Regions from separate parts of the Terribacillus aidingensis genome, predicted to be linked through region 2. Evidence: riboswitches for the same ligand, from Rfam matches in the RefSeq annotation. Region 2 holds a riboswitch; each other region holds the start of a gene.

The links. A riboswitch is a leader RNA that binds a small molecule or an ion and turns the genes downstream of it on or off. The one in region 2 is predicted to bind S-adenosylmethionine.
Region 1: linked by a shared signal. The riboswitch ahead of ABXS78_RS15125 (LLM class flavin-dependent oxidoreductase) and the one ahead of ABXS78_RS06140 (LLM class flavin-dependent oxidoreductase) in region 2 are both predicted to bind S-adenosylmethionine.
Region 3: linked by a shared signal. The riboswitch ahead of ABXS78_RS15360 (MetQ/NlpA family ABC transporter substrate-binding protein) and the one ahead of ABXS78_RS06140 (LLM class flavin-dependent oxidoreductase) in region 2 are both predicted to bind S-adenosylmethionine.

Annotation. Positions count from the first base shown of each region.
Region 1 covers NZ_CP159996.1:2,906,581-2,909,854, reverse strand. The annotation lists gene ABXS78_RS15135 (NAD(P)-dependent oxidoreductase) at 1-683, opposite strand, end outside; gene ABXS78_RS15130 (LLM class flavin-dependent oxidoreductase) at 787-1,785, shown strand; SAM riboswitch class I at 1,849-1,960, shown strand; gene ABXS78_RS15125 (LLM class flavin-dependent oxidoreductase) at 2,065-3,084, shown strand; gene ABXS78_RS15120 (NUDIX domain-containing protein) at 3,159-3,274, shown strand, end outside.
Region 2 covers NZ_CP159996.1:1,128,177-1,131,450, forward strand. The annotation lists gene ABXS78_RS06135 (acyl-CoA dehydrogenase family protein) at 1-970, opposite strand, end outside; SAM riboswitch class I at 1,042-1,148, opposite strand; SAM riboswitch class I at 1,275-1,377, shown strand; gene ABXS78_RS06140 (LLM class flavin-dependent oxidoreductase) at 1,469-2,872, shown strand; gene ABXS78_RS06145 (methionine ABC transporter ATP-binding protein) at 2,869-3,274, shown strand, end outside.
Region 3 covers NZ_CP159996.1:2,953,513-2,956,786, forward strand. The annotation lists gene ABXS78_RS15355 (methionine ABC transporter ATP-binding protein) at 1-743, opposite strand, end outside; gene ABXS78_RS15360 (MetQ/NlpA family ABC transporter substrate-binding protein) at 756-1,565, opposite strand; SAM riboswitch class I at 1,659-1,767, opposite strand; gene ABXS78_RS15365 (MerR family transcriptional regulator) at 2,257-2,583, opposite strand; gene ABXS78_RS15370 (hypothetical protein) at 2,781-2,921, shown strand; gene ABXS78_RS15375 (glycerophosphodiester phosphodiesterase family protein) at 2,955-3,274, opposite strand, start outside.

The DNA of each region.
Region 1 (3,274 bases), 1.8 Mb from region 2:
GGTTCAAAGTTCTGCTGGAGAATCGTATCCCTTTTACCTGCTTGAATATCGCTTGTAACAGGAAGGGCAAGCAATACATCCATCAGATGCTCTTTATCAAGGCCGACTGCTTCGCCGAAGCTGATTGCTTCAGATAGACCAGTCAAGGACTGAACAAGCAGCATATTCACTGCCAGCTTAGTCGCTGAGCCATTACCATTGGCGCCCATATGCTGGATGCTTTGTCCCATTTTCTCAAGCAGCGGAGTGACCTTTTTGACATCTTGTTCTTCTCCGCCGACAAGGAAGTGAAGTTTACCTTGCTGTGCCGGTGCCTTTGAGCCGGACACCGGTGCATCAACAAAACGGATATGGTGCGCACGAGCGGCTTCTGCCATCTCTTTTGTGAACGCTGGCTTAACAGTACTGACATCAACCCATAAACTGTTTTCCTGCATCCCGCTGAAAAGCCCATCTTCTCCGTAAGCAACTGCTTGGACAGCTGCAGGATCTGTCAGCATCGTAAATACGATATTAGCTTGTTCTCCGACTTTCCGGGGTGAATCTGCCCAGACAGCACCTTTATCCAATAGTGCTTGAGCTTTTTCTTTTGTACGATTATAGACAACTAATTGTTCGCCCTTTTCGAGCAGATTAGCTGCCATGTTTTGACCCATGATTCCTAATCCGATAAATCCAATCATATGAGCACCATCCTTTTTATTCAGTCAATTCTAGCATACAGAAAAACGGATTGTTTTTAAAAGTCTTTCGCACAGGATATGATACAAAGAAGGAGTGGATAGTATGAAGTTTAGTATATTGGATCAATCCCGAATCAAAGAAGACGGTAATGCAACAGAGGCATTGGAGGAAACAGTGCGGCTGGCCGAACTTGCCGATCAGCTTGGCTATGTGCGTTTCTGGGTGTCCGAGCATCACGCCGGCAGCCTCGCCCACAGCAGTCCAGAGCTTCTGATGGGGCATCTTGCAGCTAAAACATCCCGTATCCGTATTGGCTCAGGCGGTGTTATGCTGCCTCATTATAGTGCGTATAAAGTTGCTGAAAATGCAAGATTGCTCGAAGCGCTTCATCCAGGAAGAATCGACCTTGGTATCGGGCGGGCGCCAGGAGGCATGCCGGCAGCGAAAAGAGCGCTGCAAGAGCATAGAGCTGTGCCGGAGGATTGGTATGATCGGCAGATACGTGATTTGCTTCATTATTTGAATATAAGAAAAGAAGAAAAACATCGGTTCGGGGACTTGGTAGCGATGCCGAGCATTGGCACCGCTCCATCTGTCTGGCTGCTGGGCGGCAGCGCTGGCAGTGCAGGTCTTGCTGCATATCATGGAATCGGATTCGCTTATGCCCAATTCATACGGGGAGAAAAGGATGCGGCAGTGATGGATGTGTATCAGAAATCCTTCCGGAAAGGGAAGCAGCAGCCGCAAATAATGGTCAGTCTGTTTTTGTTCTGTGCAGAGACGACAGAAGCTGCAGAAGCATTGGCAAAGAGCCATGAGGTTGCATCGCTGCTTCAGGAACAGGGAAGGCCCGTCAAAGGGATGCTGCGTCCGGATACAGCAGCAGATTATAAAATGTCTCCTTATGAAAAGGAGCGTCTTGAGGACAATCGTCCAACCATGGTAATCGGAACACCAGCTGAGGTGCTGCAGCAGCTTGGAGAGCTGGAAGACTACTACGGCGGGGAGATTGAGTTCATGCTCACCAGTCCTGTTTATGAAGAAAAAGCAAGACAGGATGGGTTCCGCCTTTTGATGGAGGAGTATATGCAACAGGCATAGCAGTTGTTCTGTTTGAATCTGACACTGCAAATCTGGTATAGTAGGAAGTACAATTCATAAGAAATCTTATAACGAGTGGCGGAGGGAAAGGCCCGATGAAGCCCGGCAACCCACTGCAGGAGGGCAGTCCTGCAGGAAGGTGCTACGACCTGCAGCGAAAGCTGCGTGATAAGATGACGACGGCTGCAATACAGAGCTTCTTCCTCATCGAAGAAGCTTTTTTAGTAGAATCGATGTGTCGTTCGGTAGGATTTCCTATGTGCAAAAGGAGTAATAACAATGAAATATGCATACTGGCAGCCAGTTTCTAGCAGCTGGCTGCGTCATGTGGAGGATGGTGGACCGCTAAGTTTGTCAGATGTGCAGGAAACGGCGCATCTGGCGGAGGATTTAGGGTTCGATGCCGTCTTTCTTCCAGATACCTACCTATACCAAGGGAAAAATGCCGATCAGCAGCTTAACTTTTGGGAAGCTGCTGGTGCTATTGCGGAAGCAACCGATAGACTGCACATCATGGCAGCAGTCCGGCCGAGCATTGATCAGCCCGTGGAAGCCGCGAGACAAGCAGTAATGATTGATCAGGTAAGTAATAGCCGTTTTTCCCTGGCAGTCGTTTCTTTCTTGCGCGAAGAGGAACAAAAGCGCCAAGATGGCGATATAGCGGGATCAGAGGATTTCTATATGCAAACCGAGGAATTTTTCGAAGTGCTGCGCGGAGTTTGGACAGCTGGCAATTACACCTATGATGGTTTGTACTATCAAGTTCAGCACGTCGATTATTTACCAGCTGGCAAGAGCAAAGAGATCTCGCCATTATACGCAGGCGGAGAGAGTGACTACTTACGACAGACAATTGCCGAGACATGCGATGCCTATGTAATGAAGGGCGGTACTGTACAGGAAGTGGCCAGTATGATCGCTGATATGCAGATTCGCCGTGAAGCAGCCGGCAAGTCTCCGTTTACCGAATTCGGCATGACAGCTTATGTCATTTGCCGCGAAACGGAGGAAGAAGCTTACCAGGAATGGGAAAGAATTACCGGTGCGGATTACGAATCATATGTAACAGAGGAAGAATTGGCACAAAAAAGCAAGATCAGTGACGATGCTGTTTCTGCAAGGGGCTTACGGCCGCATCTGGTTGGTACTCCGTTGCAAATTGCGCAGCGGATACTTGCCTACGAGCATGCCGGTGTCAGTCTTCTGCTGCTTCAATTTTCGCCGCACAAGCAGGAAATGGAACGTTTTACTAAGGAAATCATGCCATTAGTCGAGGAAATGCGCGATAACTCAATCTGATTGGAAATATACGGTAGACAAGCCTGGCGATATCGCTTACATTAGAAAAAAAGGAATAAGTATGGGGGCAAAACATGGAGCTATTGACGATTTTCGATGAGCAGCATCGGGAGCTTGGGGTGAAAGAAAGAGAGGAAGTCCATCGTGATGGAGACTGGCATGAGACTTTTCACTGCTGGTTCGTGGAACA
Region 2 (3,274 bases):
GTTTTGCAGCAGCTAAATCAGGACTCATTTCTGATCTTTTTTCAGGGTGCTCGACCCACTTCCTGGCTGTAGCGTAAAGTACTTCTCTAGCATTAAAGAGAGCTAGTTCTATCTCGCCAATTTTTCTTCTAACCTCTGGAACATCTTTAATTGAACCCGGCAAGGAAACAGGCTGGAATTCTGACGCAAATTGAATGGTATAATCTCTCGCAGCAACAGCAATACCAAGGTAAACAGCTGCAATCTGTAAGTACCAGCCTCTTGGAGTGGATGTGCCTTTGTTTTCTTCCACAAGCAGCGCATCCTGGTCTACTAGTACGTCTTCCAAAATTAAATCATCGCTTCTTGTTCCTCTCATTGCGATGCTATCCCATGTTTCATCCACAGATACTCCGTCCAAACTATGATCAATTAAAAAGAAGCCTTTGTTTCCTGAAGGAAGTATAGTCGCGGTGGCTATGCTATAGTCCAAAGCAGCAGCTATGGAAGCAAAGGATTTACGACCATTGATTCGCCATTTTGAACCTTCCAGTTGTGCGGTTGTCCTTGGAGCTGCTCCTCGAGAAGGACTGCCGGTGGCGTTTTCTGTTTGAACCAAATTAAGAAGAATTTTGTCATGAATGATTTTGTTGCATAGATGCTGAAAACTTTGTTCGTCCCATTTTCTGCTTTCCGCATTTTCCAGTACAACACCGAGCTGCCAGCCAAATGATAGAGTGGTAGGAGCATCACCTTGAGCGAGAATCTCTTGCACTTGTAAGTACTCTACAAGATTTAATCCTTTGCCTCCATATTCTGTCGGCACAGTCAGTGACAAAAAGTCGTTCTCTTTTAACGCTTTGAAGTTTTCATAAGGAAACTCACCGCTGGCATCAATATGGGCTGCACGCTGCTTGAATTTTTTAGAAAGGCTTTTTGCTTGCTGTATCACTTGATCAAACACTTTTGTTTTATCTGCAGTATCTCGCATGAACATTCTCCTCATCCAAGTAAAGTAAAAACCTCTTTCATATGAAAGAGGTGGCGTTATGTAGGCATTCCCTCTCATCTCTCAGACTTGTCTGTCTGCTGGAATTAGCACCTTGCTTCATGAAAAGCGGTTGCTGCAGGGTCGTTGAACCAGTTCCTACCCTGACTCTAGATAAGTGTGTTTATTCGGTTGTCGGCATAAATATAAGTGATGATTTGAATATTGTCAATTATATATTTAATTTAGAAAACTTCATTGACAGGCAGTGGACTGTCCTGTATATTGGCATTAATTCAATAAGCATTTCTTATCCAGAGAGGTGGAGGGACTGGCCCTTTGAAGCCTCGGCAACAGACTGCTGCAGTACTGTGCCAATTCCAGCAAGCTACTAGCTTGAAAGATGAGAAGAGAGTGGACGTTGTACGCCTGCGTCGACTAAGCAAGACCTCTTCTTATCTGAGAAGAGGTCTTTTTATTTGTTAAAACGGAGGGATAAAAGTGGGGAAGCAAATCATTTTGAATGCATTCGATATGAATAGTGCGATGCATAACTCGCATGGGTTGTGGAAGCACCCAGAGAGTAAGCGGCATCGGCAGTATAAGGATTTGAATTATTGGATTGATCTGGCGAAGCTACTCGAACGCGGTAAATTCGATGCCATCTTCTTTGCCGATGTATTGGGGATATATGATGTTTACCGGAATAGTAAAGCTCCTTCTATCCGGGATGGTCTGCAGGTTCCCCTGAATGATCCAGCGCTATTGATTTCTGCGATGGCAAGTGTAACCGCGAATTTGGGTTTCGCCGTTACAGTAAGTACTACATATGAACCACCATTTGGAAATGCGCGTCGTTTTTCCACGCTGGATCATTTGACGAAGGGCAGAGTTGCTTGGAATGTTGTGACGTCATATCTTCCGAATGCTGCGCGGAATTTTGGTTTGACCGAAATGATCAAGCATGATGAGCGGTATGAGATTGCCGATGAATTCCTGGAGGTTTCTTATAAGCTATGGGAAAGCAGCTGGGAGGAGGATGCAGTGATTGAGGATTTGCAAAACCAAGTATTAGTGAATCCTGAAAAAGTACATGAAATCAATCATGAAGGCCATTACTTCCAGGTAGAGGGACCACATTTGAGTGAGCCTTCCCCACAGCGGACACCTGTGATTTATCAAGCAGGTACATCCGAACGTGGACGGGAATTTGCTTCCAAGCATGCAGAATGTGTTTTCGTTGGAGGGCCCACGCCTGAGCGCATCCGTTATTATGCAGAGGATATAAGGGAGAGAGCTGCCAAGCATGGCCGAAATCCAGATCATATTAAGATTTTCTCTTTCCTGAGTGTCATCGTAGCGGAAACAACAGAAGAGGCACAGCAAAAGTATCAGGAATATGCAAGTCATTGGAGTCCAGATGCTGCCAAGGCGCAATTTGGTGCAAGCGGCTATGACATTTCTGAATATGAGGAAAAGGATCCTGACGAGCCGTTTTCTTATGGTAAAACGACAGAAGGCGGTCACTATAAAGCAGCCTCATTGACAAAGGATGCAGCCAAGCAGCTGACAGTCGGCGAAGCATTGAAGCGGTTTGATACACCTGACAAAAGCTTGATAGTCGGGAATCCAGACGAGGTGGCAGATAGCATCCAGCACCAATTCGAAGAATCCGGAGTCGACGGTTTTAATTTGAACCATCTTGTTACACCAGGGGATTTGGAGTCCTTTGTTGACCTGGTCATCCCGATTCTGCAAAAAAGGGGACTTTATAAACAGTCCTACAAATCAGGCACATTGAGAGAAAAATTATTTGACTATGAATCAAGCAGACTGCCGGCTGGGCATCCCGCAACTAACTATCGCCAGCTGAAAATACCGACAGGAGAGGGAGATGAAAGGTGATAAAACTGGAGAACATCACAAAGAAATATAGCAGCAAGGGAAAGGAGATCATTGGCGTTAACGATGTGACACTAACCGTTGAAGCTGGAGAAGTGTTTGGGATAGTTGGATACAGCGGAGCGGGCAAGAGCACCTTGCTGCGCTGCATCAACCTATTGGAAAAGCCAACGTCTGGCAAAGTCTTTGTTGATGGAGTTAATTTGCATGAGCTGTCGCCAAAGGATCTGCGAAAAGCAAGACAGTCGATCGGTATGATCTTTCAAGGTTTTCATTTAGTCTCCTCAAAAACGGTATATGAGAATGTGGCATTTGCATTACGAGCTGCAGGAGCAGATAAAAAACAAATAAAGCAGCGAGTGGATGAGCTGCTTGCCTTAGTGGGGTTAGAGGATCGAAAACATC
Region 3 (3,274 bases), 1.8 Mb from region 2:
TGGAAATTCGCATCATCAAAGACAAATTTCCGGGTCTGCGGATGTTTCGGTTTGGTAAAGACATCGATAACAGCGCCTTCTTCCACCAGCTCTCCATGGTGCATAACACCGACACGATCACAAATACGCTGGATGACATCCAGTTCATGTGTAATCAGGAAAATGGTGATGCCAAGCTCCTTATTCACTCGGAGCAGCAGTTCAAGGATGGAAGACGTCGTATTCGGGTCCAAAGCACTTGTTGCCTCATCACTTAACAGCACTTCCGGTTCTTGCGCAAGTGCTCGCGCGATAGCCACTCGCTGCTTCTGGCCACCAGATAATTGAGCCGGATATACATTCTTCTTTTCTTCCAGACCTACAATTTTCAGATACTTATCAACACGTTCCTTGATTTCATGCTTCGGTACCTTACTCAGCTTGAGTGGTCTAGCGACGTTTTCGTATACTGTTGCAGTCGTCAGCAGATTAAAATGCTGGAATATCATACCGATTTTCCCTCTTGCTTTACGAAGCTGCCACTTCTTAAGCTTCGTGAGGTCTACACCGTCGATGAATACTTCGCCCTCAGTCGGACGCTCCAGTAAATTGGCACAGCGGATCAGGGTACTTTTCCCTGCTCCGCTGAATCCGATGACGCCATAGATTTCACCTTTATTGATTTTCAAGGAGACGTTTTTCAACGCCTCCACTTTTTTCTTGCCAGTGGTAAAGGTCTTCGATACATTTTTTAGTTCAATCATACTGCTTCCCCCTTACCAGCTTGGAACAACGGATCCTTGGAATTCATCTTCCACAAACTGTTTCACTTCATCAGATTGGTAGATTTCTTGAAGCTTCTTCACAACCTCATCTTCCGTGTTCGCTGATCTTACAACAAAATAGTTGGACCAAGGATTGTTTTCTGATTCCTCTGCAAAGATTGCATCATCATTGATATTCAAGTCAGCACCCATCGCAAAGTTCGTGTTGATTGCCGCTGCTGCTACTTCTGGAAGCTGTGCTGGAAGCTGGGAAGCATCCAATTCAACGATTTCCAGGTTCAGTGGATTTTCTACGACATCTTTTGCCGTGGCAGAGTTTTCTGCTTCTGGATCAACTTTCAATACTCCAGCTGTCTCAAAGAGCTTCAACGCACGATATTCGTTGGCTGGATCATTCGGTACAGCGATCTTGTCGCCTTCCTTCAATTCAGAAATATCCGAAATCTTATCTGTATAAATACCCATTGGGAACGTTAGCGTCTTAAATACTTCTTTCAATTCATAACCTTGGTTCTTTACTTGGTCTTCTAGGAAAGGAAGTGTCTGATAGCTGTTCGCATCAAGGCTTCCATCATCCAACGCGCTGTTTGGTGTGTTGTAATCATTGAATGTTTTGATTTCGACATCGATACCTTCATCTGCTGCTAATTCTTTTACTTTTTCCATTACTTGCTCATGCGGTCCGCCGCTGACGCCGACCAATATTTTGTCATTTGCCAGTGCAGCAGATTTGTCATTGCCGCATGCCGCTAAGAATAATGCCAATAATCCGATAAGTCCAAAGCTTAAGATTTTTTTCATGTTGCTCTCCCCTTTTTCTTCGCTGTTATCAACTACAATAAAAAAGCGCCTCTCTAGAATAAGAGAGGCGCATGGTATCCGTATGCACTCATTCTCTTATCTCTCAGTACAGCTGTTCGCCGTCTGCAGGAATTAGCACCTAGATCATCGATCTGGTTGCCGGGCTTCATAGGACCTGTTCCTCCGCCGCTCTTGATAAGAATTTCATTATACATTTGTTGTTGATCTGTTTGTTACTTTACCTTCCAAACTAGTTATTGTCAATATAATTTTAAAATTTATAGAAAAATCAATCTGTTTTCTTGTATTATGATTGCTGGAGAGTATGCAGGCATTCAACCCAGTCTAAGAATACGAGAATATGACTGCATATCTTTAAAACAAACGATTGATCAAGCTGCAATTGCCGACAGAAGTCTACATTTATTCTTTGTGAATCACTTTGATAATGCTGTCTACTAATTGATTTATGACGAATTCGGCAGATTACCTTTTAGTTGTATATGCGTTTTGAATACTTTACTTCACGTATCCTATTTTTCATTAAAATTATTTAAACTGGCTAGATCACAGCATGTCAGAAAGTAATCCATTGATTTATAGAGTAGACTTTTTTGACAAAATAAAAAGCCGGATGATAACCATCCGGCTCTCCTGTGTACTAGGCCTCCCAACACATACGTACACACACTTACTCTCTCTGTATACCAAAGCGGGCGTTGATCTGCCCTCGCAGCATTTGCTGGCGGCTTTCTCGTTCCGCTTCTTTCCTCTTGTCTCTTAGCATCTGCTGACGAATTTCGAAGGTTTGCACACCCTCTTCCCTTTTGTTGGCGATCTCGATCAATTGCTCTACATCCGAAAAAGAGTACTTGCGATTTCCCTTCGCTGAACGTTCAGGAAAAATGAGCTTGCGTTCCTCGTAATAACGAATTTTGCGTTCAGTCAGACCAGTCAGCTCGCTCACAATACCTATTGTGATTACTTTCCTGTTCTTGTAAGAAGGCTCGTTACTCATCTGTTCACCTCATCACCATGTGCTGTTACTCCACATTATACCGTATTTATCCATTCATCCTAGTGTTGTGTGAGGAAACCTAACAAACAACAAAATAGTTCGTCAGCATCGCTAACATGTTTGATGCAAAATTATTCGGCTATAAGTATACTGAGCGTAACAGTAAAAAGGGAACATCAGAAAGGAGCGTCAAGCACGTGGCACATGATCAGGAAGCCCTTGATTTAGCCAAGCAAATCGTAGAACTCGACCTGAAGCGTGACGAGTGCTGGGAGGATCTTGCTGCACTTGCAGGAGACAGAGCATTCGAACTGCTTCGGCTCGTTCAGAATAGATAATATGAAAAAGGAGACCTGTAAAAGGTCTCCTTTTTATTTCACATAATTTGGGTAGTCTGTAATGATTCCGTCAACACCAGCTCGGATTAAAGGCTGGACTTCCCCAGGTGCCCGTACTGTCCATGGCATAATTCGCATTCCACGTGTATGGATTCTGCCAACTAATGTATCATCCTGTGTGACGTTTGTAAAATGCGTATTTACATAGTTTGCATACGTAGATATTTTATCAAGTTTACGATTTGTGAGGTCAGCACTTCTTGACGTCAATACACCAAGCGGTACATGCGGCAACAGCTGGGAAAGATACGCAATTGATCCAAAATTGAAGGATTGCAGAATCACTTCCTCAT